DNA from 3 places in the Kitasatospora sp. NPDC032150 genome. Region 1 is predicted to be linked to each of the others. Evidence: riboswitches for the same ligand, from Rfam matches in the RefSeq annotation. Region 1 holds a riboswitch; each other region holds the start of a gene.
The links. A riboswitch is a leader RNA that binds a small molecule or an ion and turns the genes downstream of it on or off. The one in region 1 is predicted to bind cyclic di-AMP.
Positions count from the first base shown of each region.

Region 2: another riboswitch for cyclic di-AMP. It lies ahead of ACZ5ON_RS16900 (transglycosylase family protein); the one in region 1 lies ahead of ACZ5ON_RS15535 (transglycosylase family protein).
Region 3: another riboswitch for cyclic di-AMP. It lies ahead of ACZ5ON_RS09435 (M23 family metallopeptidase); the one in region 1 lies ahead of ACZ5ON_RS15535 (transglycosylase family protein).

Region 1 is NZ_JBVIMH010000011.1:99,204-108,650, forward strand. It holds gene mfd (transcription-repair coupling factor) at 1-649, shown strand, start outside; gene ACZ5ON_RS15510 (hypothetical protein) at 1,601-2,077, shown strand; gene ACZ5ON_RS15515 (SurA N-terminal domain-containing protein) at 2,383-3,027, shown strand; gene ACZ5ON_RS15520 (nucleoside triphosphate pyrophosphohydrolase) at 3,128-4,126, shown strand; gene ACZ5ON_RS15525 (SDR family NAD(P)-dependent oxidoreductase) at 4,220-4,636, opposite strand; gene ACZ5ON_RS15530 (cytochrome P450 family protein) at 4,973-6,226, shown strand; cyclic di-AMP (ydaO/yuaA leader) riboswitch at 6,541-6,721, shown strand; gene ACZ5ON_RS15535 (transglycosylase family protein) at 6,726-7,598, shown strand; gene eno (phosphopyruvate hydratase) at 7,833-9,119, shown strand; gene ACZ5ON_RS15545 (FtsB family cell division protein) at 9,276-9,447, shown strand, end outside.
Region 2 is NZ_JBVIMH010000012.1:186,928-196,374, forward strand. It holds gene ACZ5ON_RS16870 (carbohydrate ABC transporter permease) at 1-926, shown strand, start outside; gene ACZ5ON_RS16875 (sugar ABC transporter permease) at 979-1,881, shown strand; gene ACZ5ON_RS16880 (glycoside hydrolase family 13 protein) at 1,957-3,696, shown strand; gene ACZ5ON_RS16885 (LacI family DNA-binding transcriptional regulator) at 3,698-4,741, shown strand; gene ACZ5ON_RS16890 (hypothetical protein) at 5,067-5,633, shown strand; gene ACZ5ON_RS16895 (hypothetical protein) at 5,641-5,844, opposite strand; gene ACZ5ON_RS16900 (transglycosylase family protein) at 6,108-7,256, opposite strand; cyclic di-AMP (ydaO/yuaA leader) riboswitch at 7,241-7,413, opposite strand; gene ACZ5ON_RS16905 (sirohydrochlorin chelatase) at 7,933-8,850, opposite strand; gene ACZ5ON_RS16910 (DUF397 domain-containing protein) at 9,300-9,447, shown strand, end outside.
Region 3 is NZ_JBVIMH010000006.1:18,604-28,050, reverse strand. It holds gene ACZ5ON_RS09465 (sensor histidine kinase) at 1-116, opposite strand, end outside; gene ACZ5ON_RS09460 (PP2C family protein-serine/threonine phosphatase) at 390-1,523, opposite strand; gene ACZ5ON_RS09455 (hypothetical protein) at 1,653-1,856, opposite strand; gene ACZ5ON_RS09450 (TetR/AcrR family transcriptional regulator) at 2,185-2,751, opposite strand; gene ACZ5ON_RS09445 (alpha/beta fold hydrolase) at 2,751-3,575, opposite strand; gene ACZ5ON_RS09440 (tautomerase family protein) at 3,783-3,986, shown strand; cyclic di-AMP (ydaO/yuaA leader) riboswitch at 4,158-4,314, shown strand; gene ACZ5ON_RS09435 (M23 family metallopeptidase) at 4,326-5,201, shown strand; gene ACZ5ON_RS09430 (hypothetical protein) at 5,306-6,169, opposite strand; gene ACZ5ON_RS09425 (GNAT family N-acetyltransferase) at 6,256-6,864, shown strand; gene ACZ5ON_RS09420 (sensor domain-containing protein) at 6,935-7,678, shown strand; gene ACZ5ON_RS09415 (hypothetical protein) at 7,721-8,437, opposite strand; gene ACZ5ON_RS09410 (hypothetical protein) at 8,476-8,691, shown strand; gene ACZ5ON_RS09405 (hypothetical protein) at 8,898-9,122, opposite strand.

The sequences.
Region 1 (9,447 bases):
TATGTACGTGGCGATGAAGGACCTGGAGATCCGCGGTGCGGGCAACCTGCTCGGGGGCGAGCAGTCCGGGCACATCGCGGGCGTCGGTTTCGACCTCTACATGCGGATGGTCGGCGAGGCGGTGGCCGAGTTCCGCGAGTCGCTGGCCGGCGGCGGCGAGCCGGAGGAGGAGCCGCTGGAGGTGAAGATCGAGCTGCCCGTGGACGCCCATGTGCCGCACGACTACGCCCCCGGCGAGCGGCTGCGCCTGCAGGCGTACCGCTCGATCGCGGCGGTGAACTCGGAGGAGGACATCGTCCAGGTCCGCGAGGAACTCACCGACCGCTACGGCAAGCTGCCCGAGCCGGTGGAGAACCTGCTGCTGGTGGCGGGCCTGCGGCTGTTCGCGCGGCGCTGCGGCGTCGCCGACATCACCCTGCAGGGCCCGAACGTGCGCTTCGGCCCGGTCTCGCTGCGGGAGTCGCAGCAGCTGCGGTTGAACCGGCTCTACCCGCGCAGCCAGGTGAAGGCGGCGGCCGAGCAGGTGCTGGTGCCCCGTCCGAGCACCGGCCGGATCGGCGGCAAGCCGCTGGTCGGGCGGGAACTGCTGGACTGGTGCACCGAGTTCCTCACCACTATGTTCGACGACCTGGCGGGCGCGAAGAAGTAGCGCCTGCCACTGGGGTGTTCGGCGGTCTCAGGCTCAAGTGGGCCTGAGGCCGCCCTTCTTCTTGTCCGGCTTTCCTGTCCGGCGCGGTTTTCTTGTCCGGCGCCGCGGGTCAGGCGACGGTCCACTGACCGGTCTGCGGGGCCATGCCGCTGTCGAGGCCTGCCGCCGTCAGCAACTGGCGCCGCAGGCACCCCGACTTCCCGCGCCCGGTCGGCGGCAGTGACAGCAGTCCGACCTTCCGACTGGACCAGGTCGAGGAGTGGTTGCGCGCACAGGGAAAGCTCGCCGAACTGCCTCCGCTGGAGCAGGCCTGGCGGCAGGTCGAGACCCTTCGTGACCCGGCCGGGCACCCCGCCGCACCGCTGGTCGGTACCGGCGCCTTCCTGCTGTTGCTCCGGCACGAGCCCGGCACCTGGGCCGCGCTCGCCGGCGAGCCCGAGACCCGGCTCGCCACCACCCTGCCGCGCGTCCTGCAGCGCCTTGCCGCCCGCCTCCTCGGCGAGCAGGGCGCCGCCCTGCTCGCCCTGCCGACCCTGTACGGCAGTACCGACCTCGACCTGGTCCGGCAGTTGGTCCGGCTCACGGAGCAGGGGGCCGAGGCGGCGACCGCCGACGCCCCGGCAGGTCCGGCCGCGGTGTACGAGCAACTGCTCACCCGGTACGCCGAGGCCAACGCCCGTCAGCTCAGTCTACCCCGCCCGAGGCCGCCCGCCTCCTCGCCGACCTGGCGGCACCGGGGCCGGCGGAGCAGCCCACGAGCGTGCTCGACCCCGCCTGCGGCCTCGGCGCGCTGCTGCTCGCCCTGCCGCCCGCCGTCACCCGGTACGGCCAGGAGCTCGACCCCGTGCTCACCGCGCTGGCCCTGCTCCGTCTCGCCCTGCGCGCGCCGGACGGCGGCGCGTCCAGGCGGGCGGACCGCTGGACGGCGTCGCGCTCGGTCGGCAGATCCACGTGCTGCGGCCGGAACCCGCGCTGCTGGACGCCGAGTTCCTGGCCGGACAACTGCGCTCGACCGCCGTCGTCCGACGGGCCGCGAGCCATGCCTCCATCACGGCCCGCCTGGACATCCGCCGGGCCGAACTGCCCCGCCTCCCGATCGACCGCCAGCGCGAACTCGGCGCCGCCCACCGCCGCATCGCCGCCTTCGACGCTGCCCTCGGCCAGGCCGCCGCGCTCGCCCACCAGCTCGCCCAGGGCCTCACCGACGGTCTCGCGGGCGGCGCTCTGGCGGTCGGCTGGACGCCGGCCTGGACACCGATCCCGAACCGGTCTTCGAACTGCGCGAGCGGATCGGCCTGTTGGCGGCAGCGGCGGGCGAGGTCGAGGCGGCGTGGCAGGGGCTGCTGCAGCTGCTCTTCGACCGTGAGCGGCGGCTCGGACCGCACCACCCCGATGTCAGGCGCCTGCGGCAGAGCCTGGACCAGCTGAACGCCCGTCGCACCGGGACCGGTCCGCTCGCGCCGGCCGCCGCGCCCGCGCCGGGTGCCGTCGATCCCCGTACGGCGGGGCGGCCGACACCCGCCACGTTCCCCGGGGCCGGCGGCCGCTGAACCGGGCCGGCGGTCGCTGAACGGCTGTCCGGTTGATCCGGCCTACCCCGTTCGGCCCAAGGTCTGGGCAAGGCGTCGCGCCGCTCCCTATTGTCTGTACCTGCCAGGAGAACCATCGGACACCGCACCAGCCACACCGTCCCCCGCGCCTCGGGCCCGGGGTCCCTGCCCGGGAGGCCACACGTGATCCGCACCAACTCCGTCCAGCGCCACACCCGTACGGCTACCGGCGCCATCGGCGTCCTGATCGCCGCGGCCACCCTCACCGCCTGCGGCTCCGGCCCGGCACGCCAGGGGGCGGCGGCCGTGGTCGACGGGCAGCGGATCACCATCGCCACCGTCGAGGCCAAGGTGTCCGCGCTGCGGGACGAGGTCGCGGCCCAGGGCGGCGGGCCGCGCACCGAACGCGCCGGGCTGACCAAGCGTGCGGTGTCCGACCTGGTCCTCAACCGAGTCGTCGACCGCGCCCTGGCCGATCGCCGGCTCGACGTCACCGCGGCCGAGATCACGCAGGCGCGGGACTCCGACGCGAAGCTGCTCGGCGGAGAGGGCGAACTCCGGCGGGAACTGCTCCTCAAGCAGGGCGTCGCCGACGAGGACACCGACGCCTTCTACCGCCAGCAGCTCGGTATCCACAAGCTGGCCGCCGCCGACGGCAAGGACGCCCGCACGGCCGAGGGCGACGCGATCGTCCGCAAGGCCCTGGTCGAAGCCGGTACCGAACTCAAGGTCGTGGTCAACCCCCGCTACGGTGCCTGGGACCCGCGCCAGGTCGCCCTGGTCGACGCCCCCGCGGACTGGCTCCCGCAGCGCACCGCCGCCAGCTGAAACAGTCGGGCACCCGGCCCGCGGGCTTCCCCGCCGCCCGCCCGGTGGCCCGGGGAGATATCGGCGGTGCCCGAGGGCGGCCAGCAGGTAGGTTCGGAGCGTGGACGACACTGCGAAGCTGATTCTGCTCACCACCACCCACCGGGTCGCCCCCGGCCTGCTGTCCTGGCCGGCCTGGGAGGTCCTGCGCGGGGCCGCCCGGGTGCTGGCCGCCGATCAGGCACACCCGCAGCTGCCCGCCCTGCGCCAGGCCGGGGTCGAGGTGGAGCTGGTCGAGCGGGCCAGCGCCCCGGCGCTGGCCCGGCTGCTGGCCGAAGCCGCCCCGGCCGTCTGGCTCGGCAGCCCGGACGGTGACCCGGGCCTGACCGACGCGCTCGCCCGGATTGCGGTGGAGGAGGCGGGGAAGGCGCCGGAGATCGAGGTCCTCCCCGGTTCGTACGACCTCCCCGGCGCCCGGCTGCTCGACCTGGTCTCGGTGATGGACCGCCTGCGCTCGCCCGGCGGCTGCCCCTGGGACGCCGAGCAGACCCACGCCTCCCTGGTGAAGTACCTGGTGGAGGAGGCGTTCGAACTGGTCGAGGCGATCGAGGAGGGCGACCGGGAGACGCTGCGCGAGGAGCTCGGGGACGTGCTGCTCCAGGTGTTCTTCCACTCCCGGATCGCCGAGGAGCACCCCGAGGACGCGTTCACCATCGACGACGTGGCCGGGGACATCGTGGAGAAGCTGATGTACCGCCACCCGCACGTCTTCGGGGACGTCGAGGCGGGCGGCACGGAGCAGGTCGAGGCCAACTGGGAGCAGCTCAAGGCGGCCGAGAAGCAGCGTGAGTCGGTCCTGGACGGGGTGCCCGCCGGGCTGCCCGCGCTGGCGTACGCGGCCAAGCTGGTCTCCCGGGTCCGCCGGGCCGGCTTCACCGGGGTACCGGACGAGCCCTACGAGCTGCCCGCCGAGCTCACCCCCGAGTCGGCGGGAGCACTGCTGCTCGCCGTCGTCCAGCGGGCCCACGACGCCGGTGTCGACGTGGACGCGGCCCTCCGCGCGGCCGCCCGCGCCTACCGCGCGGCCGTGCGCACCGTCGAGGGGCTGCCCGCCGACTGACGGGCTGCCCGGCCGGGCAGCACCGAGGGGGCGCGCTGCTCCGTGCCCGTTCCGCTCGCCGCCCTCGGCGAGGGGCCCAGACGGCCGGCAGGGTCAGGCCGACTGGGGCTGGTCCATGTGGTGCCGCTGCGGCGGGACGACCTCGCTGATGGCGTCGCCGACCAGGGCGAGCAGCTCGGCCAGCGGGTCGAGGTGGTCAGGCAGTTCGGCGAGGGAGACGATCCGCTCGCCGTCGGGGCCCGCGATGCAGAACAGGTCGATCGAGCCGAGGTGCTTCGCGGCGGTGTCCACCAGCGCCGCGACGTCGCTGGGCTGGTGGATGTCGCTGGACACGCCGACCACCGGGCAGCCGGGCCGGTCCAGTTCGGCGGCGAGGTCCTCGGCGACACCGGCGTGCAGGTCCGCGACCATGATTCCGGCGGCGCCCGCGGCGGCGAACCGGCGGGCCAGACCGTCTCCGGACCCACCGTCGAGTACCGCGATGACCACCACTGCCCCGGCTACCCGCATGGCCTGCTCCTCCTTGAGCCGCTCCCCGTGGACGGCCCCGCACTGCCATCCATCAGAGTCATTGCGGAGGATCGTAGGCACTGCTCGACCCTCCGCGACACTCATTACCCGGCAGGTGACCAGGCTCACTCCTGCACGGGCGGGGGAGTCCGCCGCGCAGCGGCGCAATCCGGACGTCACGACCCTGTCAGCTACGCGCCGTCCGCCGACAGCCCCTCCTTCCCCCTGTCCGCCCCCTATCCGCGATCCGCGCGCCCCCGGGGCCGTGGGGCGCCGTCACGGAGCCGCCGGCCGCCCGCGTGGAGCCGGCCGCCCGTCGCCGGATACCGTCGAGACATGCCGGAAACGCCCGACTCCACCCCGCAGCCCGAGCTCTTCACCTGGGAGTTCGCCGCCGACCCCTACCCCGCGTACGCCTGGCTGCGCGAGCACAGCCCGGTGCACCGCACCACGCTGCCGAGCGGGGTGGAGGCCTGGCTGGTCACCCGGTACGCGGACGCCCGGCAGGCGCTGGCGGACGGCAGACTGTCCAAAAACCCCGCCCACCACAGCGAGCAGGCGCACCGCAGCGGCCGGGTCGGGATCCCGGGGGAGCGGCAGGCCGACCTGATGACCCACCTGCTGAACATCGACCCGCCGGACCACACCCGACTGCGCCGGCTGGTGTCGAAGGCGTTCACCCCGCGCCGGGTGGCCGAGTTCGAGCCGAGGGTGCAGCAGCTGACGGACCGGCTGATCGACGGCTTCGCCGCACGCGGTTCGGCCGACCTGATCCACGAGTTCGCCTTTCCGCTCCCCATCTACGCGATCTGCGACCTGCTGGGCGTCCCGCCGGAGGACCAGGACGACTTCCGGGACTGGGCCGGCATGATGATCCGCCACCACGGCGGCCAACGCGGCGGCGTGGGCCGGGCGGTGAAGCGGATGCGCTCGTACCTGGCCGAGTTGATCCACCGCAAGCGGGCCGACCTCGGCGACGACCTGATCTCCGGCCTGATCCGGGCCAGTGACCACGGCGAGCACCTCACCGAGAACGAGGCCGCCGCGATGGCCTTCATCCTCCTCTTCGCAGGCTTCGAGACCACCGTCAACCTGATCGGCAACGGTCTGTACGCGCTGCTGCGCGACCCGGGGCAGCGCGCGCTGCTGCAGGAGTCCGTGGCACGCGGCGAGAAGGAGCTGCTGGCCACCGGGGTGGAGGAACTGCTGCGCTACGACGGGCCGGTGGAGCTGGCCACCTGGCGGTTCGCGACCAGTCCGCTGACCATCGGCGGGGTGGAGATCCCGGTCGGCGACCCGGTGCTGGTGGTGCTGGCGGCCGCGGACCGCGACCCGGCCAGGTTCGCTGCGGAGAACACGCTCGATCTGGCCCGGAAGGACAACCCGCACCTGGGATTCGGACACGGCATCCACTACTGCATCGGCGCTCCGCTGGCCCGGCTGGAAGGCCAGATCGCGCTGGCGACCCTGCTGACCCGGCTGCCCGACCTGACCCTTGCCGCCGACCCCGCAGAACTGCGCTGGCGCGGTGGTCTGATCATGCGTGGCCTGCGCGAACTCCCGGTTTCCTTTACCGCGCGACAGGGCTGATCTTCCCCGTAATCCGGAAGTCATTCTCGGGATTTCGGTGAGATGTGCCACATGGTCCGCGCCGCCTTCCGGACACCCGGCAAGCCGGGCGTGTCGGGCTGACGGCGTGTCGGATGTGTCCTGATTCGCCGATCTGTGAATGCGCATCAAACCGGACAAATCTGCATCGTCTGTAAGCACATATAAACACAACGTAATTCCCGTGTGATGTACGGGATATGAGCTTGTGATTGGTGCGACGGTATGCGTAGTCTCCGATGAGTTCGCTGCTGCGAACCCCGTTGCGCGGAACGCCAAACCTTGCCCATCGCGCCTCGGGACACCGACCAGAACCCTTGGGCAAGGGCGGGGGACCCAGGTTTCGTCGCCGTTCCCACGGCTTGGGGTGAAGCCGCGTCGGCAGGGCAGGAAGCGTTCCTGTCCCGCTCGCCGCGGCCGGGCCAACCTCCCGGTCCGAACCCGACAGCTCACCTCGCAGGCGTGCGGAGAGGACACCTTCATGCTGTTCACCGGTTCGGGCCGTCATCGTCGCAAGACCCAGGCCGAGAAGGCCATCGCCGCCGCCGGTGTGGCCGGCGTCGGTCTCGCGCTGCCGCTGCTCACCGCCACCGGCGCACACGCCGCCTCCGTGCCGACCTGGGACAAGGTCGCCGACTGCGAGAGCGGCGGCGACTGGAGCATCAACACCGGCAATGGCTTCTACGGCGGACTCCAGTTCACCTCCAGCACCTGGAAGGCCTACGGCGGCGGCCAGTACGCGAGTCAGGCCAACCAGGCGAGCAAGGGCCAGCAGATCGCGATCGCCGAGAAGGTCCTCGCCTCGCAGGGGCCCGGCGCCTGGCCGGTCTGCTCCGTCAAGGCGGGTCTGTCCAGGGGTGGTTCGGCCGCCGACGTGGACACCGGCAGCCACACCCGCAGCTCCGGCTCGGGCTCCTCGGGCTCCTCGGGCTCCTCGAGCTCCTCGGGCAGCAAGAGCAGCACCAAGAGCTACAAGAGCCAGTCCTCCCAGGACGCTTCGCGCACGGCCGCCACTCCGTCCTTCCCGGGCAAGGCCGGCTACGACGCCGAGTCGGGCAAGTACTGGTACCAGAAGAGCGGCGGCTGGTACTGGACCAGCCACCAGAGCATCTACGAGCAGTTCGCGGGCGGCGCCGCCGAGAAGGCCCCGGCGCAGAGCCCGGTGTCCGCCGCGGCCACCACGCAGAGCGCCGCCACCGGCGACTACACCGTCAAGGAGGGTGACACGCTGTCGGGCATCGCCCGGGCCCAGCACCTCTCCGGTGGCTGGCAGCACCTCTACGACGCCAACCGCGCCACCATCGGCGGCGACGCCAACCTGATCCTCCCCGGCCAGGTGCTGAAGCTGGGCTGACCCCAGGTGGCATGAGGGGCCGTTTCCGCCGCCGTCGCGGAAACGGCCCCACTTGTCGTGCTTGTGGTCATTCAGGTGAACTACCGACTGGTAGAGCGGCCACACGCTGAGACGGAGCCAAGGGCAGCGTGGCCCGGAGGCCCGGTGCGGTTAGGCTCTGGTCGTAACGACTCCGCAATCGTCCGCAGACTGCACCCCCTGTCCGTAGGACCTGCTTCCGCTAGGAGATGCCTCGTGCCGTCCATTGATGTCGTCGTAGCCCGTGAGATTCTCGACTCGCGCGGCAACCCCACGGTCGAGGTCGAGGTCGGCCTCGACGACGGCAGCACCGGTCGTGCCGCTGTCCCGTCCGGCGCCTCCACCGGCGCCTTCGAGGCCCTGGAGCTTCGTGACGGCGACAAGAACCGCTACTTCGGCAAGGGCGTGGAGAAGGCCGTCCTCGCCGTCATCGAGCAGATCGGCCCGGAGCTGGTCGGTTACGACGCCACCGAGCAGCGCCTGATCGACCAGGCCATGCTCGACCTGGACGCCACCCCGGACAAGTCCTCGCTCGGTGCCAACGCGATCCTGGGCGTCTCCCTCGCCGTGGCGCACGCCGCCTCCGAGGCCAGCGACCTGCCGCTGTTCCGCTACCTCGGCGGCCCGAACGCGCACGTGCTGCCGGTTCCGATGATGAACATCCTCAACGGCGGTTCGCACGCCGACTCCAACGTCGACATCCAGGAGTTCATGATCGCGCCGATCGGCGCCGAGTCGTTCTCCGAGGCCGTCCGCTGGGGCGTCGAGGTCTACCACACCCTCAAGGCCGTGCTGAAGGAGCGCGGCCTGTCCACCGGCCTGGGCGACGAGGGCGGCTTCGCCCCGAACCTGGACTCCAACCGCGAGGCCCTGGACCTCATCACCGAGGCCATCAAGAAGGCCGGCTACACCCCGGGCAAGGACATCGCCCTGGCCCTGGACGTCGCCGCCACCGAGTTCTACAAGGACGGCGCCTACCAGTTCGAGGGCAAGGCGCTCTCCTCCGCCGAGCTGATCGACTACTACGCCGACCTGGTCGCCAACTACCCGCTGGTCTCCATCGAGGACCCGCTGAACGAGGAGGACTGGGACGGCTGGAAGGCGATGACCGACAAGCTGGGCGACAAGGTGCAGCTGGTCGGTGACGACCTGTTCGTCACCAACCCGGCCCGCCTGGCCAAGGGCATCGAGACCGGCACCGCCAACGCGCTGCTGGTGAAGGTCAACCAGATCGGGTCGCTGACCGAGACCCTGGACGCCGTCGAGCTGGCCCAGCGCAACGGCTACCGCTGCATGATGTCGCACCGCTCCGGTGAGACCGAGGACGTCACCATCGCCGACCTGGCCGTCGCCACCAACTGCGGCCAGATCAAGACCGGTGCCCCGGCCCGCTCCGAGCGCGTCGCCAAGTACAACCAGCTGCTGCGCATCGAGGAGATCCTCGACGACGCCGCCGAGTACGCGGGCCGTTCGGCCTTCCCGCGCTTCCGCGCCGCGGAGTAGCAGGCACAGTACGCACGAGGGCTGGTCAGCGACGGCTGACACCTGCGTCCGACCGGATGAGGTCTGACACGGACGGCTCGTGATCGGTGCCCCGCCACCCGACCCCGTAGGGTTGGGCGGCGGGGCACCGGCGCGCGGTGCCGACGGGAGGGGTACATGGCGAGGTGGAAGATCCCCGGGATCGCCGGGCGGCCACGGTTCACCAGCAGGGCCACGGTGCTCGTCCTGGTGCTCTGCTCGCTGGTGGCGATCCTCGCGTACCCCACCCGCCAGTTCATCGCGCAGCGCTCGGAGATCAACGCACAGCGCGCCAAGGCCGAGCGCGCCA
Region 2 (9,447 bases), on a different contig from region 1:
GCCTGAAGCTCTCGTACAGCAAGCACTGGTACGCCTATGCGATGGTCGCACCGGTGATCATCGTGCTCGGCGTACTGGTCGGCTACCCGCTGGGGCGGGGCATCTACCTGACCCTCACCGACGCCAACAGCCTCAACGTGGGCCGGCAGATCGGCGTCAACCACATCCCGGACAGCTTCAACTTCGTCGGGCTGCACAACTACGCCGACGTGCTCTGGGGTCCCGGGTCCTACGACCGGTTCTGGTCGCACTTCATCTGGACGGTCCTGTGGACCGTCTTCTGCGTCGCCCTGCACTACACCCTGGGCCTCGGCCTCGCCATGCTGCTGAACCAGAAGCTGCGCGGCCGCCTCGCCTACCGGATGCTGCTGATCCTGCCCTGGGCCGTGCCCACCTTCGTCACGGTCTTCTCCTGGCGGCTGATGCTCTCCGACAGCGGAGTGGTCAACAGCTTCCTCGGCTTCCTGCACCTGCCACAGCCGTCCTGGCTCAGCGACCCGCTCGCCTCCAAGTTCGCCGTCGTCATCGTCAACACCTGGTGCGGCGTGCCGTTCATGATGGTCTCGCTGCTCGGCGGCCTGCAGTCGATCCCGGCCGAGCTCTACGAGGCGGCCGAGATGGACGGCGCCACCCCCTGGCAGCGCTTCCGCTACGTCACCCTGCCCGGGCTGCGCACCGTCAGCAGCACCGTCATCCTGCTCGGCGTGATCTGGACCTTCAACCAGTTCGCGATCATCTTCCTGCTGCTGGGCGACGGCTCGCCGGACACCCAGATCCTGGTCACCTGGGCCTACCGCCTCGGCTTCGGCCAACAGCCCCGCGCCTACGCCGAGTCGGCCACCTACGGGGTGCTGCTGCTCTCCATCCTGGTCGTCTTCACCAGCTTCTACCGCCGCTGGCAGGTCCGCAACGAGGAGAACGCGTGATGCCGCGGACCGGCGCAGTCACCCCACCGACCACGACGAGGCAGGCCAGCGAATGAGCGCCACCACCGAACTCCCCACCAGTGCCGCGCAGTCCGCGCCGGCCGCCGAGCCCCGCCGAAGGGCGCGCGGCGAGCGCGGTCCGCTCCGCACGGCACTGCTGCACGGGCTGCTCACCGTCGCTTCGCTGGTGGCGCTCTTCCCGGTGCTGTGGATCGCCTGGATCTCGCTCGGCCCGGACAAGACCGACTACCTGCACCCCGGCGACATCCTCGGCAAGATGAGCCTGGGCAACTACGGCTTCGTGCTGCAGCACACCGACTTCCTCGTCTGGTTCGGCAACTCGCTGCTGGTCGCGCTCGGCACCACGGTCTTCTCGGTGCTGGTCGCCGCCACCACCGGCTACGCGGTGTCCCGGATGCGCTTCCCCGGCCACCGCCAGTTGATGTGGACCCTGCTGCTCACCCAGATGTTCCCGATCGCCGTGGTGATCGTGCCTATGTACACCATCCTGTCCAGCCTCAACCTGCTGGACAACTACCTCGGCCTGATCCTCACCTACGCGGGCACCATCGTCCCGTACTGCGCCTGGCTGATGAAGGGCTACTTCGACACCATCCCGGTGGAGATCGACGAGGCCGGCCGGGTGGACGGGCTCACCCCGTTCGGGACGTTCTGGCGGCTGATCATGCCGCTGGCCCGTCCCGGCCTGGCCGTCGCCGCGTTCTACTCCTTCCTCACCGCCTGGGCCGAGGTGCCGTTCGCCTCGACCTTCATGCTCAGCTCCGACAAGTACACGCTGGCGGTGGGCCTGCAGACCTACATCAGCGAGCACGACGCGCAGTGGCACCTGATGGCCGCCACCTCGGTGCTGATCGCGCTGCCCGCCGCGCTGTTCTTCTACTTGGTCCAGAAGCACCTGGTCACCGGCCTGACCGCCGGTGCCGCGAAGTCCTGATCCGTACCTGGCCTGATCGCCACCCGGCCTGATCAGCAGCCGTTTCCTCTGATTCCTCAAAGGATGACTTGTCCGATGACCCAGAACCTGGCCGACACCTCCCGGCCCGCCGCAGCGCCGACCGCCGCGAACGCCGGTGAGAGTAGAGGCTGGTGGCGTGACGCGGTCATCTACCAGGTGTACCCGCGCAGCTTCGCCGACTCCAACGGCGACGGCATGGGCGACCTGCCCGGTATCCGCAGCCGCCTGCCGTACCTGCGTGACCTCGGCGTGGACGCGGTCTGGCTCTCGCCGTTCTACGCCTCCCCGCAGGCCGACGCCGGGTACGACGTGGCCGACTACCGCGCGGTGGACCCGATGTTCGGCACCCTGCTGGACGCCGACGCGCTGATCCGCGACGCCCACGAGCTGGGCCTGCGGATCATCGTCGACCTGGTGCCCAACCACTCCTCGGACCAGCACGAGTGGTTCCAGCGCGCGCTGCGCGAGGGCCCTGCCTCCCCGCTGCGCGACCGCTACCACTTCCGCCCCGGCAAGGGCGAGACGGGTGAACTCCCGCCCAACGACTGGGAGTCCATCTTCGGGGGCCCGGCCTGGACCCGGACGAAGAACCCCGACGGCACCCCGGGCGACTGGTACCTGCACCTGTTCGCCCCCGAGCAGCCCGACTTCAACTGGGAGAACCCGGCCGTCGCCGACGAGTTCCGCTCGATCCTGCGGTTCTGGCTGGACATGGGCGTCGACGGCTTCCGGATCGACGTGGCGCACGGCCTGGTCAAGGCCGACGGACTGCCGGACATAGGCTCGGGCGACCAGCTCAAGCTGCTCGGCAACGACGTGATGCCGTTCTTCGACCAGGACGGCGTGCACGAGATCTACCGCTCCTGGCGGAAGATCCTCGACGAGTACCCGGGCCAGCGGATCGGCGTCGCCGAGGCCTGGACCCCCACCGTCGAGCGCACCGCCAACTACGTCCGCTCCGACGAGCTGCACCAGGCCTTCAACTTCCAGTACCTGAGCACCTACTGGGATGCCACGGCACTGCGCGAGGTCGTCGACCTCTCGCTGGACTCGATGCGCCCGGTCGACGCCCCCACCACCTGGGTGCTCTCCAACCACGACGTCACCCGGCACGCCACCCGCTTCGGCAACCCGCCCGGCGGCACCCAGATCCGCACCCCCGGCGACCGCGAACTGGGCCTGCGCCGCGCCCGTGCCGCCGCCCTGCTGATGCTCGCCCTGCCCGGTTCCGCCTACCTGTACCAGGGCGAGGAGCTCGGCCTGCCGGACGTCACCGACCTGCCCGACGAGGTCCGCCAGGACCCGTCCTTCTTCCGCCAGGCCGGTCAGGACGGCTTCCGCGACGGCTGCCGGGTGCCGATCCCGTGGTCCGGCACCGAGGCCCCTTACGGCTTCGGGCCGGTGGCGGGCGGGCCGTCCTGGCTGCCGCAGCCCGCCGAGTGGGCCGAACTCAGCGTCGAGGCGCAGACCGGGGACCCGACCTCCACCCTGGAGCTCTACCGCTCCGCCCTCGCCGTCCGCAGGGCCCAGCCCGCGCTCGGCGCGGGCAGCGAGGTGACCTGGCTGGACAGCCCCGAGGGCACCCTGGCCTTCCGCCGGGACAGCGCCGAGGGCCCCTCCTCGCCGGAGGCGGGCGAGGAGGGCACCTCCTTCGTGTGCACCGTGAACACCACCGGCGAACCCGTCAGCGTCACCGCCCCCGGCAGGGTCCTGCTCAGCTCGGTCGGGAGCACCGAGGTCACCGGCGGTCAGGCCGTGCTGGAACCGGACAGCACCACGTGGTGGGCGGTCTGAGATGGTTGCAATAGGCTTCGGGACCGTGACTACGGCGCGACTCTCGGACATCGCGGCGCAGGCGGGGGTCAGTGAGGCCACCGTCAGCCGCGTCCTCAACGGCAAGGCGGGCGTCTCCGCCACCACACGGCAGAACGTGCTGGCGGCGCTCGACGTGCTCGGCTACGAGCGGCCGACCCGGCTGCGCCAACGCAGTGCGGGCCTGATCGGTCTGATCACCCCCGAGCTGAGCAACCCGATCTTCCCCGCGCTGGCCCAGGTGATCGAGCAGGTGCTCAGCCGCCACGGGTACACCCCGGTGCTGTGCACCCAGACGCCGGGCGGGTCCACCGAGGACGAACTGGTCGAGATGCTGGTCGACCGCGGCGTGGCCGGCATCGTCTTCGTCTCCGGGCTGCACGCCGACACCACCGCCGACCACGACCGCTACGCCAAGCTGACTGGTCGCCAGGTGCCGTTCGTGCTGATCAACGGCTACAGCGAGAAGATCTCCGCACCGTTCATCTCGCCGGACGACCGGGCCGCGATGTGGATGGCCGTGCAGCACCTGGTCGAGCTCGGCCACGAGCGGATCGGACTGGCGGTTGGCCAGCGCCGGTACGTCCCGGTGCTGCGGAAGATCGAGGGCTTCACCGCGGCCGTCCGGGAACTGCTCGGCAGGACCGAGGAGGAGGCCGAAGCCCTGGTCCACCACACGCTGTTCAGCGTCGAGGGTGGACACGCGGCCGCGGGCGCCCTGCTGGACCAGGGCTGCACCGCGATCGTCTGCGGCAGCGACATGATGGCGCTCGGCGCGATCCGCGCGGTCCGCCAGCGCGGTCTCTCGGTCCCGCAGGACATCTCGGTGGTCGGCTTCGACGACTCGCCACTGATAGCTTTCACCGAGCCGCCGCTGACCACCATCCGTCAGCCGGTCGAGGCGATGGCCACGGCCGCGGTGGACGCGCTTCTGGAGGAGGTCGGGGGGAACCCCGGACAGCGTGCCGAGTTCATGTTCCAGCCGGAGCTGGTGATGCGGGGCTCCACCGGGGCCCGGGCGCACTGAGGGGCTGGGAAGGCTGAAGACCCGGAGGTAGTGAGGCCCCGGGCGCGCGTCGGTCCGTCGGGTTCTGCCCGTCGGGCCGACGCGCTGCCGTTTCGGGGTTCGAGGGGCGCGCCGTCATGGAAGTGCGCGCTGCCACGGGGCCGGTGCCCGTTCTGGTGCGCAGTCACGGGCCGGTGCCCGTACTGGGGCCTGCACCGTCCCCTGGATGGAGTAATGCCGGGTCCGAGGGCCATCGACCGTCCGCTGGGCCCGTCTGCCGGACACCGGCGGGCAGGGGGCCTCGGCTCGCGCTGCGAGTGGGCCCGCCGGTCGCCAGCATCGAGATATGAGAGCTGGTCGGACGGGGGAGAACGCAGCGGCACCGGTCTGGCGCAGGCGGTTGCTGCTCGGCGGCGGACTGCTGGTCGCCGGGGCGGTCGTCTACTTCGCCTGGGCCGCGACGATCCCGCGCTGGTGGGCGCAGCGGGTGGGCAACATGGTCAACGGGCACCTGAGCGCGGGACTGCTGCTGGGGCTCGTCTTCGGGATCTGCTTCACCCTGCTGCCGTTGCTGGCGGCGTGGGCCGGCCTGCACCGGCGGCGGCCCTGGAAGGTGACGCTGGCCTGGTTGGTGCTCGCCCTGCTGCTGGCGATGCCGAACCTCTGGACGCTCGGCATCGCGGCGGGCAGCGGCAGCGCAGCACACGCCGGAGAGCGGGTGATGGACGTCCGGGCGCCCTGGTTCCGCGGCTCGACCCTGATCGGCGCGATCATCGCGGGGGTGATCTTCGTGGGACTGATGGTCTTCACCCGTGCACGCTGGCCCGGCCGTGGCAGGAAGCCCGGCAAGGGCAGGGGCAACGGCAAGGACCACGGCGAGGGTGCGGCAGACGAACCGGGCAGCGCCGGGTGACCGCCTCTCAGCCCTCCTCGGCGGCGGGCCGCCGCCCCTGGCCGACCCGGTGCGCGTCGGCGGCGTCGCCGGTACGCGCCTCGGTACGGCGGCCGGTGGACAGGTAGTCGCGGACGGTCAACTCAACCGCGTCCTGCGGACTCCTGGTGCCGGACAGCAGCATCGCCTCGATCGCCAGATCGCTGTCGAGACTGACGGTGACCTTCGTCATGGCGTTCCCCTTCCCGTGGCTGCAGGCGCAACCGACGTTAGAGGGTGGGGAACCGAGCCACCAGCCCGCGCGGCACACGGGTTTTCCGAGCATCTGATGCGGTGCCCGCCCGCGGCGGGGGAACCACGAGCGGGCGGGGGACCACGAGTGGGCGGGAACCGTGTGACCGAGCCGCCCCGTGCACACGGGATCCCGTGAGGCCGCTGTCCCCGGCGCCGACCAGAGCACCGGGGACAGCGGCCTCACGCGGAGAGCCGGGACCGTCAGACGCGGCCGGCGAAGTCCGGGGCGTAGTTGGCGATGGTCTCGATCTTCACGCCCGCCTTCGGGTTGGCAGCCTCGACGTACTTGCCGGCACCGATGTAGATGGCGACGTGGTAGACACCCGAGTTGCTGCCGTTGTTGGACCAGAACAGCAGGTCGCCCGGCTGCAGGTTGTCCAGCGACACCTTGGTGGTGACGTCGGCCTGGTCGGCGGCGACGCGCGGCAGCGAGATGCCGGCCTGGCGGTAGGCGGCCTGGGTCAGACCGGAGCAGTCCCAGCCGCCGTCGCTGCTGCCGCCGTAGACGTAGGCCTGGCCGACCTTGGAGAGCGCGAAGTTGACCGCGGCGGCCTTGCTGCCGGTCGCGGCCGGAGCCGGGGTGGCGGGCTTGGCCGGAGCCGGCGCCGGAGCCGGGGTGCTGGAGCTGCTCGGCTTGGCAGCCGGCTTCTGGGTGTCCTGCTTCGGCGCGGCGGCCGAGGTGCTGCCGAGCGCCAGCTGCTGGCCGGGGAAGATCATGTCCGGACCCTGGGTCAGCACCGACTTGTTGAGGTCGTACAGCTTCTGCCAGCCGCCGTCGACGTTGTTCTTGGTGGCGATGGACGACAGCCAGTCGCCCGCCACCACGGTGTACTTGGCGCCGTTCGCGGCCTGCGGGGCGGCGGTCGGGGCGCTCTTCGGCGTGGCGGCCGGAGCCGGGGTGGCCGGGGCGGTGGCCGGCGCCGGGGTGGCGGCAGGCGCGGAGGTGTCGACCTGGGCAGGAGCGCTGTCCTTGGTCAGACCGGCCTTGACCGAGCAGACCGGCCAGGCGCCGGGGCCCTGCGAGGCGAGGACCTTTTCGGCGACGGCGATCTGCTGCGCCTTGGTCGCCAGGTTGGCCTGCGGGGCGTACTGGGTGCCACCGAAGGCGGCCCAGGTGGAGGCGGTGAACTGCAGGCCACCGTAGAAGCCGTTGCCGGTGTTGATGCTCCAGTTGCCGCCACTCTCGCACTGGGCGACCTTGTCCCAGGTGGAGACGGAAGCGGCGGAGGCACCGGAGGCGGCGAGGGCGGGGATCGACAGGCCGAGACCGACCACACCCGTGGCGGCGATCAGACGGCGGGCACGCTTGTTGGCGTTGATGGGCAGCATGAAGGTGCGTTCCTCTCCCACGCCTGCGAGGTGAGCTGTCGGATTCGGGCTGGAGTTGCCCGGCCGTGCTGCGCACGGCTTCACCCCTAGCCCGGAACCGGCCGAATACTGGCCGGCTCTCGGGCGACTTACCTGGTTCCCCCGCCCCTGCCGTCGGTGCGTTCTGCGGTGCCAGCTGCTCCGGCGGCAGGACTCGGCGTTCCGGAAGAGCTGGGTCCGTGTGTCAACGAACGGAGAGCACGTTAAGCAGACTTAAGTTGAATCCGCAAACACCTGTGAGTTCCCTCACAGGCTATTCGCGGATTATTCAAGATCGAATGCGCACCGGCATTTCCAGGAAATCCGATGGGACTCTTTCAGGTGTGCGGCCGGAGTGGGTATCTGCTCCCCTTTCAGGTGATGCCGTGGCATTCCCGGGGGTTCGGGCGACCGGTTGTGAAGGTTCTGAAAAGCCCCCGAGGGGGAGTGGGGTCCGGGTCAATGGGGCCCACGGAGGGGTCGGTGGCAAATGTCCGAGTTGTGAGCCAATGGGGCAAATGTCATGCAAGGTTCGCCAATTGGCCACCCGGCTCCGGCCCTACGGCCCCGGGAGCCCGCGCCCCGCTCGATCTGGGCCGAGCGGGGCGCGGACCCGCGGGGGCCCCGGAAACGCCGAGAGGCCCCTCGCGGGGGCCTCTCGTACGGTCTTGTCGGGTGCTCAGTCGGCGGGCTGCTCCGCGACGGGGGCCGGGGCCTCACCCGGGCCCGGGATGTTGAGCGCGGCCAGGTAGGTGGACGCGATCAGCTGACCGACGGTCGGGTAGGCGCCGAGCGGGGCTGCGCTCGGGCAGCCGGTCTCCTCGGCTGCCGCGGCCAGCAGCTCGGGGTCGGCCTCGGGGCCGATCACCAGCGGGGCCAGTGCGGGACGCTGGGAGCCGGTGGCCTTCAGGTGCTCGACCGCGGCGGCGACCGAACCCGGCGCGTCCAGGGCGGCGGCCACCACGGGTACCGCGAGCCGGGCGGCCAGCAGTACGCCGGTGATCCCGGCTGCCGCGGCGGACTCCTCGCCGCCGACGGTGGTCAGGACCACGCCGTCCGCCGCAGTGGTGATGGCGAACAGGCGCGCCCGGTCGGCGCGGGCCAGGCCGGCCTCGGAGAGCCGTACGTGCACCGCCTCGGCCAGCAGTGGGTGCGGGCCGAGCACATCGGTGACGGTCGCCCCGGTCTCCCCGGCCAGCTTGTGCAGGGAGGTCAGGAAGCCGTGCGGACCGGCCAGTAGCGGAATCACGACCGGCGCGGGCATGCCCGCCTCGGCGGCCTGGGCGAGTACCTCGGCCACGGTCGGGGCGGCCTGGCCGTCGCCGGTCGCGAGGTCCTCCGTCGTGTCGGCGTCGGCCTGTTCGCCGGTCAGGTAGCCGGCCGCGGTCTCGATGCCGGGCTGCTCGCCGCGCACGATGGAGAGCAGTTCCTCGACTATCGGGCTCGCCTCGGGCCCGGCCGAGGCGGGGACGGCAAGCACCAGTGCCGGGGAACCGGCCGGGATCTCGGGGCGCTCGGGACGGCGGTGGCGCCCCCGCGCACGGGAGCCTGGAGTGCGGACGGGCAGTGGCGCGCCCGGGATGGCTGCGGTGCTCATGGCGGAGATCGTAAGACATTCGGCAGGCAGGACTGCATCCGGATCCCCAGAGTGGGCACCGAGCCCGCGCGAAATCGGGACAATTGCCATCAAATTACCCAATCCTTGCTGACGACCTGTCGCTTCGCGCAACCGAAAAGCAGTCAGCTGCCGTCCTGGGTGACGTGCCTCACAGGTGATCCCGGGGTGCGGTGTGGGTGTTCGGCGCCGGGCGCACGAAGATCAACACGATGGCGCGAGCCCAGTACGGGCAGTCATCGGGCGAACTGTGATTCGCTGGGCTATGTCCACTTACGTTCCGTCAAAGCCGGATCAAGTGGAGTGGTTGGCACACATTCCGACACGCTTGACTGCACGGGCAATGTCCCGTGCTGATGCACGTGCACTGGAGCTATCATCGCGTCAAGTAGGGCGTAAGCCCGGCAGGTCGGGAGAATTCGGTGCAGGAGATGCAGGAAACGTACAACGGCATGGCGGCTGCGGACCTCGAAGGCGTGGTGTGGCAGAAGAGCCGGCACAGCAATTCGCAGGGTAACTGCGTCGAGTTCGCCGCTCTGCCGGGCGGTGAGGTGGCGATGCGCAACTCGCGCTTCCCCG
Region 3 (9,447 bases), on a different contig from region 1:
TGCTCCTGGGTGTGGAGTCGGGCCCTCAGGGTACGACTGACCGCGCGGTACCGTGCGGCGGCCAGGAGGGAGAGGGCGGCGAGCACGCCGGCAGCCGGACCGCACCACTGAGTCATCGTCACGCCGGGGATTCTAGGGGGATGATCCTACGTATGTGTGAACGTATCTGACGTTCAGTGACCCGATCGCGACATTTCTGCTGCTGGACAGCTCAACTAGGACCAAAGTTGGCCTGATCGGGCTACAGTTCACCCCCGCGACAGCTCAAATCCGGTTACCTGTCGGTAGTTTCGCTCGATCCGGTGATCCGGTGATCCGGTGATCCGGTGCCGGGCCGGCGGACGGGGGACCACCCGGATCGCGGCACCGCCCGGCCGCCTCCGGCCGGTTCAGCTGCCCGCGCCCAGCCGGCGCACGATCACCACCGTCCGGTCGTCGGCGACGTTGCGGGCGACCGTCTGCAGCAGCTCCGCCGCCGGATCGGCCGGACCGCCGTACCGGAGCAGCGGTGCGGCCGCCTCCAGCAGTCGCCCGATGCCCTCGTCGATGTCCTCGCCGGGCACCTCGACCAGGCCGTCGCTGTAGAGCAGCAGCGAGTCCCCGTACGCGAGCCGCCCGGCGTTCGGGGGGTAGCGCGTCCCTGCGAAGATCCCCAGCGCGGGTCCGCTCTCGCCGCGCAGCTCCCAGCGGCCGCCGTTCGCGCGGTGGTAGTGCGCGGCGGGCGGGTGCCCGGCGTTGAACAGCCGGTAGCGCCCGGTCGATGGGCTGAGCGCGAGGTGGACGGCGGTGGCGAACTCGTCCTCCCAGTCGCCGGCGGCCAGGTAGTCGTTGGCTCGGGGCAGGAAGGCCTCGGGCGGCACCGAGCCGAGCAGCATCGCGAACGCCCCGGACAGGTGCATCGACCGCGCGGCGGCCCGGCTGCCCTTGCCCGAGACGTCGACCAGGACCACCTCCAGCAGGTCCCGGTCGGGCCGCTGCGAGGTGAGCAGGAAGTCACCGGCGAAGAACGCGCCGCTGACCGGGGAGACGGCCCGGTGGAAGCGCCAGTCCAGCAGGCGGTCGGGGAGGCGGCCGAGGTCCCGGGTGCGCTCGGCGAGTTCCAGCAGCATGGTGTCGCCCCGGGTGCCGCGCAGTCCGAGCCGGCTGCGGTGGCGGGACATCAGCAGCCCGATCACCGCGGCGAGCGCCACCATCAGCGCCGAGCCGAGGCGCACTCCGAGGGGCACGCGCAGCAACCACTGGGCGAGCAGCCCGAGCCCGACCGGGACCAGCAGCATGGCCTGCAGGCGGATGTGCAGGAGGAAGCCGCCGACCAGCAGCGGCAGCGCCAGCGCCGACGGCGGGCAGTCGTTCGGCGCGGCGATGGCGAGCAGGGTCAGCAGCGCACTGCTGATGGTGAGGAGACCGAGGGCGAGCCACTCGGCCTGCGGGTCGCCGTCCAGCAGCCGGCTCAGCCAGCGTCCGTAGGCGCCGCGCCGCAGCGCCCCGGCGAGCTGTCGTGCCACCGTGGTGACTGCGGGCACGAGGACCTCCGCCGAGACTCGGGCCAGGCCGCTGATCATCCGCCTGCTCAGGTCAATCTAGCGTCGCAGGTCCGGATCCCGGTGAATGTCGCGTCGGCACGAGGGGTGTCCCTTCGGCCGGGGCCGCGGCTACTGGCCGTCGCTCTCCCCGTACGGCTCCTGGGCCCGGGCGGGGACCGGCCGCAGTGAGCGCAGGCCGCGGGCGATCGCGAAGGCGCGCCGCGCGGTGTCGGCCAGCCCGCTGCCGAGGGGCGGCCGTACGGCCGCGGCCGGGCGGAGCTGCTCCGGGATGGGACCGGTACCGGGACGGGTGGTCCGCGTGGTCTGCGTCATGCCGCCCTCCTCCTCGTGATCGTGCCTCGGGGCCGCCTGCTCCGCGGCCCACGCCCCCGGCGGCGCGATGCGGGCCGCCCGGACGGTACCTACCCAGGCACACCGCCGGTGCGACCGGCGGTGTGCGACAGTTCGGTCTCGAATCCCCGGGTCCGCACCGATGCGTGCGCGGCGTCCGTCCGGATCGGCCCTGCCACGGTACGCGACCCGCTGCGGGCTCCTTCCGGCAGGCCCCCGCCGGTGAACCGCCGCACGGCTCCGCCCCGTTGGGCCACCCTGTGCCCCGGGCCCGGTCGGCGTCAAGCCGCCGCCCTCCCTGAAGCCGCATTCAGGCGGGCCAGGCCCGCAGCCCCTCGGTCAGCACCCGGATCAGCCGCTCCCGGGTCACCGCCAGGTCCTCGGTCAACTGGAAGGCCCCGCCGGCGCAGAGCGAGGCGAAGCCGTGGGCCATCGAGCGCACGGTACGCGCCGCGTGGATCGCCTCCGGGCCCTCCAGGCCGTATCCGCGCAGCACCGCCAGGATCACCCCGACCAGCCGGCCGGCCGCGTACTGCAGGTCCTCGTCCTCCTGGGGCGCTTGCGGCAGCGCGGCGTACCGGCGCGGGTGGCGGCCCGCGTAGTCCAGGTAGGCCGCCAGCAGGGCCTCGACCGCCTCGTCCCGACTGCGCCCCAGCACCGCCGCAGCCAGCTGCTCGGCCAGTTCCTCGGTGACCCGGACGGCGATCAGCCGGCGCAGTTCGGCCAGGCCGCCGCTGACGTGTTTGTACAGGGACGGGGTGGCGACGCCCGCGCGGGCGGCCACGGCGGCCAGGGTGAGGGCCTCGGGGCCCTCCTCGTCGATCAGTTCGAGGGCGTGGCCCACGACGGCGGCGGGGGTGAGTCCGACCCGGGGCATCAGGCGACCTCGTGCAGGAAGGGGAGCAGGGCGTCGGCGGTGGCCTCGGGGAACTCCGCCATCGGGTAGTGCCCGGCACCGTCGATCATCACCTTACGGCCACTCAGTGCGGCGGCCTGCCGGTCGGCGAGCGCGGCCGGGTCGGGGAAGTCGACGTCCTTACTGCCCATGATCACCAGGGCCGGGCAGCGTACCGCCGCCGCCGACCCGGCGGCGATGGAGTCGCCTTCCAGCTGGCCCCGGGTGGCGGCCTTCCGGCCGGGGGTGCGCAGCGCCGCCACCAGGTGGGCCCGGTGGCTCTCGAAGTCGACGGGCCTGCGCGAGGGGTAGTAGTACCGCTGGGCGGAGCCCCATATGCCGGGGAAGGCCAGCACCAGCGGGGCCAGTGCCTTCATCAGTGCCCGCTGGAAGGCGTTCGGCGAGTGTTCCAAGAAGGCGTCGATCACCGCGATCCCGGCGACCCGCTCGGGAGCGGCCCCGGCCGCCTTGGCCACGGTGGCGCAGGTGTACGAGTGGCCGACCAGGACGGCCCGTGCGACGCCCAGGTGGTCCAGCAGGGCGAGCACGTCGTGCGCGACCGCACCGGGGGAGTAGTCGTCCCAGGCGATCGAGGACTCGCCGAAGCCGCGCGGGTCCATGGTGATCACCCGGTGGCCAGCCGCGGTGAGCAGCGGCCGCAGGAGCCGGTACAGGGCACGGGATTCGAGCATCCCGGGCAGCAGCACCACGGGGGCGCCGCCGGCGGTGGTGCCGCTGTCGTCGAACGCGATCCTGCCGCCGGGGACGTCGAGGAACCGGGTGTCGGGGTGCTGGGTGCCGGGCATGGTGAGCCTCCGCAGTGGTGTCGCTGCTTTCTGTAGCCAAAAAGCTATGGCTAATAGCTTTAGCCGTCAAGGGGCTGCGGTGACTGCGGTGACTGCACTCGCGGACTCCGGCGGGGTGCTCGCCGTCCGGGGCCTTCCGGGCATTGGCGCTCCGGGGTCGTGCGATACGGTGCGGCTGACCGCCGAACCCGAACCTGAGGGGCCGTCATGCCGTTCATCAACGTCAAGCAGCTGGCCGGCCGCACCGAGGAGCAGAAGGCCGAGATCGCCCGCGAGCTCACCGAGGCGTACGCCCGGGCGACCGGCGTGCAGCCGGAGAGCATCTGGGTGGCGATCGAGGAGGTGCCGCGCGAGAACTGGGCGATCGCCGGTACGACCTTCGCCGAGCGGGACCGCCGGGCCCAGGGCTGATTCCCCTGGTGGATAACGGGCTGTCATGGGGCGATCTGGTCAATAGTCACAAATCGCCCATTGCGCCTCAGGAGCCAAGGACTTCACCAGGCGTGCAGCTTGGAATCATGGCCTTCTCGGATTAACGTTTGATAACGCAGCGCGGTCGGCAACGCCGTACCCGAACGGCACCGTGCGCCGTCGCCCAATCCCCAAGATCCGCCCCGTGGGTGGGTCCGGGAGCCGGGGAACCACGTTCCTGGGGTGAATCGGGTGGGCCCGCCCACTCGTAGGAGACCTTCCTGCTCCGAACCCGTCAGCTAACCCGGTCGGCGCGAAGGAAGGAAAGGAGCGCGCCCGGTGGCGTCCTTGTCGCACAGCCCTGCCAACCTCGGGGTCGGCAGCGTCGGGGTCGGCACCCAGCTGCTCGACCTTCCGCCGGAACCGGCCGCCGACGCCGACGGTGCGGCCCGGCACCGGATGCCCCGCCAGTCGCGCAGCGGCTCGCTGCTCGGCGTGACCGCGATGGCCGCCGGACTCGGCGCCACCGGCTTCGCCACCGCAGGACCGGCCGCCGCGGCCACCGCCACCCAGCCGCCCGCCCCCGCGCCGGCCTTCTCCGTCCCCGACACGGCCTCGGACCACGTCCTGGCCGCCGACCCCGGACTCACCCTCACCGCCCGAATCCAGCAGCAGGCCGACGGAGAGCGCACCAGCGCGGAGGAGGCCGCCCGGCTGGCCGCCGCCCAGGAGGCCGAGGCCAAGCGGGCCGTCCAGCAGGCCGAGGCCCAGGCCGTCGAGGAGCGCGCCCGGCTCGGCACCCTCCGGCCGCCGGTCGACGGCCACACGCTCGCGGCGCGGTTCGACCAGGCCGGTTCGCACTGGTCCCAGCCGCACACCGGCCTGGACTTCGCCGCCCGCACCGGCACCCCGGTCACCGCCGTCGGTGCGGGCACCGTCACCGCGGCCGGCTGGTCCGGCGCGTACGGCTACCGGGTGATCCAGACCCTGCCCGACGGCACCGAGATCTGGTACTGCCACCTCTCCGCCATCTCCGCCGTGTCCGGACGGGTCACCGCGGGCACCCAGCTCGGCCGGGTCGGCGCCACCGGGCACTCCCGCGGCCTGCCGTCGGGCGTGCCCCTCGGCCCCCACGTCCACCTGGAGGTCCGCCCCGCCGGGGGCGCCCCGGTCGACCCGCTGGCCTGGTTCCACTCCCACGGCCTCCAGCCGTAACGGCCCCAGGCCGCCGGGCGTGCCCCGGCCCCCCGGCCGGGCCCGGTGCACCCTGGTGCCGGGGCACGGTGCGGCGGGTCGCCGGGCGTACGGCGGCCGGCCGGTCAGGCGTCCGTGCCCGCCACGTACTCCTCGATCTCCGCCGTCTCCGGCTCCGGCGCCAGGTCCGCGAACTCCGTCACCAGCAGCTCGGGCAGCCCCGGTACCGTCCACTCCCCGCACAGCCGCAGCGCCTCCGCCGCCACCGCCGCCTCGAAGCTCTCGAAGTCACCGGCGAGTTCGTCGGGCATCGGCAGGCCCAGCGCGTTCCGCCCGGCCAGGTTGCGGTAGCTGCGCTGCATCAGCCGGTTCTCCAGCAGCAGTCGTGCCCCGTCGGTGGCCATCCCCACCGAGAGCACCCGCGCCCGGTTCCAGCCCTCGTCCCCCCGCACCGGCTCCATCGGCCCCAGCTCCTCCAGCCAGGCGAAGCGCGCGATCCGCTGGTCCTCCGTCAGCGCGCGGAACTCCTCCAGCCAGACCCGTACGGCCGCCGCGTCGCCGACGTCCACACCGTCCGCGCGCAGCAGCAGCGTGTACAGCCGGGGCCAGGTCAGCAGGTGCGGCCGGCGCAGCAGGTCGCAGAGCAGCTCGCCCTGCCACTCGGCCTCCGCGTGCAGCCTGGCGTGCCGCTTGGCGTTCAGTCGCCGGGCCGCCCGCTGATGATCGATCAGCAGTCGCACGGCCCGCCCGTACGCCTCCGGCTCGGCCGCGGGCTGTACGTACAGGTAGAGCTGCTCGTACAGCAGCTGCTCCAGCAGCGGCGAACTCAGCTCGGGGAAGCCCTCGTGCATCGGTGCGTCGCCGAGCTCCAGCAGGGTGAGCACCGTCCGCAGCGCCTCTTCGGGCACCGGCTCGTACCCGTGCTCGGCCGCCCAGGCGAGCAGATCGGTGGTGCGGGTACCCGGGGTGAGCTGCAGATCGTGGTTCACGCTACGTACCGTAGCCGGTGCCCGGGGGTACGGCCTCCGTGCGGGCGCCGCACCCGTGGCCGGGGCCCGCTGTAGGGTCGGACGGCATGGAGCCAGAACCGGGACCGGCCGGGCCGGGACGGGCCGTGCTGCTGGCCGGCCCGCGCCTCGCCCTCCGCGAGTTCCACCACACGCCCCGCGACGTGGACGCCCTGCACGCCGTCTTCGGCGACCCGGAGGCCGCCAGGTACCTACCCTTCGAACCGCGCGACCGTGAGACGTGCGCCGACCAGATCGAGCTCTACGTCGAACAGGCCGAGGCCGAGCCGCGCACCGTCTACCGGCTCGCCGTCACCGTGCTCGCCGACGACGAACCCGAGTGCGCCACGCCGATCGGCACCGCCGTCCTCGACCTCGGCGACCACCGCTCCGCCGCCCTCGGCTACGCGCTGCGCCCGGACACCTGGGGCCGCGGGTACGCGAGTGAAATCACCGCGCTGCTATGCGAGTTCGGCTTCCGGACCCTCGGACTGCACCGCCTCGCCGCCCGGGTCGACCCGGAGAACACCGCCTCCGTCCGCGTGCTCACCAAGGCCGGCTTCCAGCCGGAGGGCCGGATCCGGCACGACCTGTGGCTGCGCGGCACCTGGCACGACTCGCTGCTGTTCTCGCTGCTGGACGACGAGTGGGTGTCGCCCGCTCCAGGACGGGGGTAGGGACAACCCCACCCCCGATCCGGCAGTGGGCTGCATTACGGCGGCGGCCCGGAACTGACACCGTTGAGGTGTGAGCACGGACGACACCAGGGGGACCGCGATGAGCAGCACCGCCACCGACAGCATCCACGGCACCGCCGGCCGCCCCTCGTGGGACGGCGCCGGGCCGCGGGGGTCCTTCTGGCTGGCCCCGGTCACCGCCGCCACCTGGCGGCAGGTCGGCTTCGCGTTGACCTCGCTGCCCCTCGCCGCGGTGGGCTTCAGCTTCGTCACCGCCTTCTTCAGCGCCGGTGTCGGTCTGGTGGTCACCGCACTGGGCCTGCCGGTGCTCGCGCTGCTGCTCGCCGGCGCCCGCGGGCTCGGGGCCCTGGAGCGTCACCGGGCCCGTACGCTGCTCGGCGCCGAGATAGCGGGGCCGGCCCCGGTCCGGCCCGGCCGCCCCGGCTTCTGGGGCCGGATCACCGCTCGGCTGGCCGACCCGGCGGGCTGGAAGGCGGCGCTGTACCAGGTGGTGATGTTCCCCTGGAGCATCCTGAGCTTCGTGGTCTCGACGGTCTTCCTCGCGGTCGGCTGGTCGCTCGCGCTCTACCCCGCCTACCACTGGGTGTTCCGCAAGTACCTGGGCTGGCCGGGCATGCGGCTGGTCGACTTCACCACCGAGAGCGGCCACTACGAGTACTACATAACCTCGGCCTGGCAGATCGCGGGCGTCTCGCTCCTCGGCATCGCGTTCCTCTACCTCGCCGCGGGCCTGGTCCGCGCGCTCAACGGCGTCAGCCGGGCGGCCATCCGGGGCCTGCTCTCCGACCGCTGAGCGCGGGCCGGCCGGTCACGGCCGCCGGGCCGGTCGGGCAGGCTAAGCCTGTGCCGCCTGTGCCCCGGCCGCGGTCCCGTCCGTGCCCGTGCCCGTTCCGGTTCCGGTCGCAGGTGTCGGCACGGTGGGGGTGCCCGTTCCGGCGGTTCCGGTCCCGGTCGCGGGTGTGGCCAGCAGTCGCAGGATCTCCTCGCCGACCACGCGCCGCCGCGAGTACGGCGGCACCGCCCGCACGTTGCGCAGCTTGTAGTCGACCGCCTCCCGCAGCATCGCCCGCTGCTCGTCCGTCAACGTCCCGCCGGTGGCGATCTCCCGGGCGGCGAGCAGCGCCTGCAGCAGCTCGAACGGCGAGAGGTTGCGGTCGACCGCCCGGATGATCAGATCGAGGTTGGCCGGGTCGGGCTTGCCCTGGAGCAGGGCGAGGGCCTGTACACGCAGACCCTCCACCCCGGTGTCGAACATCTTCCGGACCTCGGTCGAGGTGTAGTCGAGGTTGCTCGCCGAGTTGGAGGTCTGGGCCACCGAGTCCGCCAGGGTCTGCCGGTCGGCGGTGGAGAGCGCACGGGCCAGCAGCAGCCGGGTGAGCAGCCACCCGGACAGGAACCCGAGCACGCCGAAGTAGACCACCACCACGTCCACGAACACGGACGCGCCGTTCCCGCCCCCGACCAGCGGCGCCAGGGCGTCGCCCAACTGCCGCAGCCGGTGCGGCACCGCGCCGAGCTGGGTCAGCCCGGCACCCAGCAGGATCTTGGTCAAGTTCCAGGTTGGTGTTCGGCGCATAGCTCGCGGTGGAGGTGGCGCTCAGATCGCCGGGGTGCGCGGCCGCGCCGCTGCTGAGCAGGCGCGGGATACCGAACAGGAAGCCCAGCCCGCCGCCGACGGCCGTGGACATCGCGGCCACCAGCAGGCCCCCGCCGAGCATCCCCATCCAGTGCCCGCTCGCCGCCGAGCAGAGCGCCAGCCCGGCCAGGCCGGCGGCGACCACGCCGCCCAGGCCGTACCGCACCTGAGGGGCGAGTCCGTGCTCGTAACCTCCGTACCCGCGGCCGACCGCCCTGCGGCGCGCACCGGCCTTCGGCCTGGGCATCGCACCTGACACCGACCCGGACTCCGAACCGATCACCGACGGCCTCCCCCGATTCACCCGTGAGTCGCAGTGACTGTAGCGGTCATCGACGGAGCCGGACAGGGAGTGTGGCGGGGTTCAGGAGGCGGTCTAACGCTTGCCGGGCCGGGAGTACGGCCGGTCCCTGAAGCGTCGGCGGACCTCCCGGGCCGAGGCCCGCAGCTGGGTGAGCAGCAGTAGGAGCAGCCACGGGCCCGTGATCAGCAGGGTGTTCCTGGCCCAGCTCTGGTGCGCGATCCGGACGGACGCCCAGGAGAGCACCACCGCCAGGGCGAGACCGGCGACCAGAAGCACTCGGCGGAGGTGTCTGGTCATCTGGGGGCTCCCGGGCAGTGGCGCATGGTGGATCACAGTGCCGACCAGTCTTCCCGGCTCGCCTTCGGGTGATCCTAACGTTCCACAGATTGGGATCACCGGATCGAATCCAACTCAGGCCGGAAATGCCGAACCCCCGGGGCCTCGCTCTGAGGGTCTCCCGGGGGAACGACAACATCTGCGCGGTAACGCGTCCGCGGGGGCCGAACCTAGTAGGCGGCCGCCACGGAGGCGCGCCAGAGCGAGTCAGACGCGCCTACGTGCGCAGTAGCGTGTGTACTCAACTCAGGATCACCTCCTTCCGTGTTCTGAGCCCAACGATAGG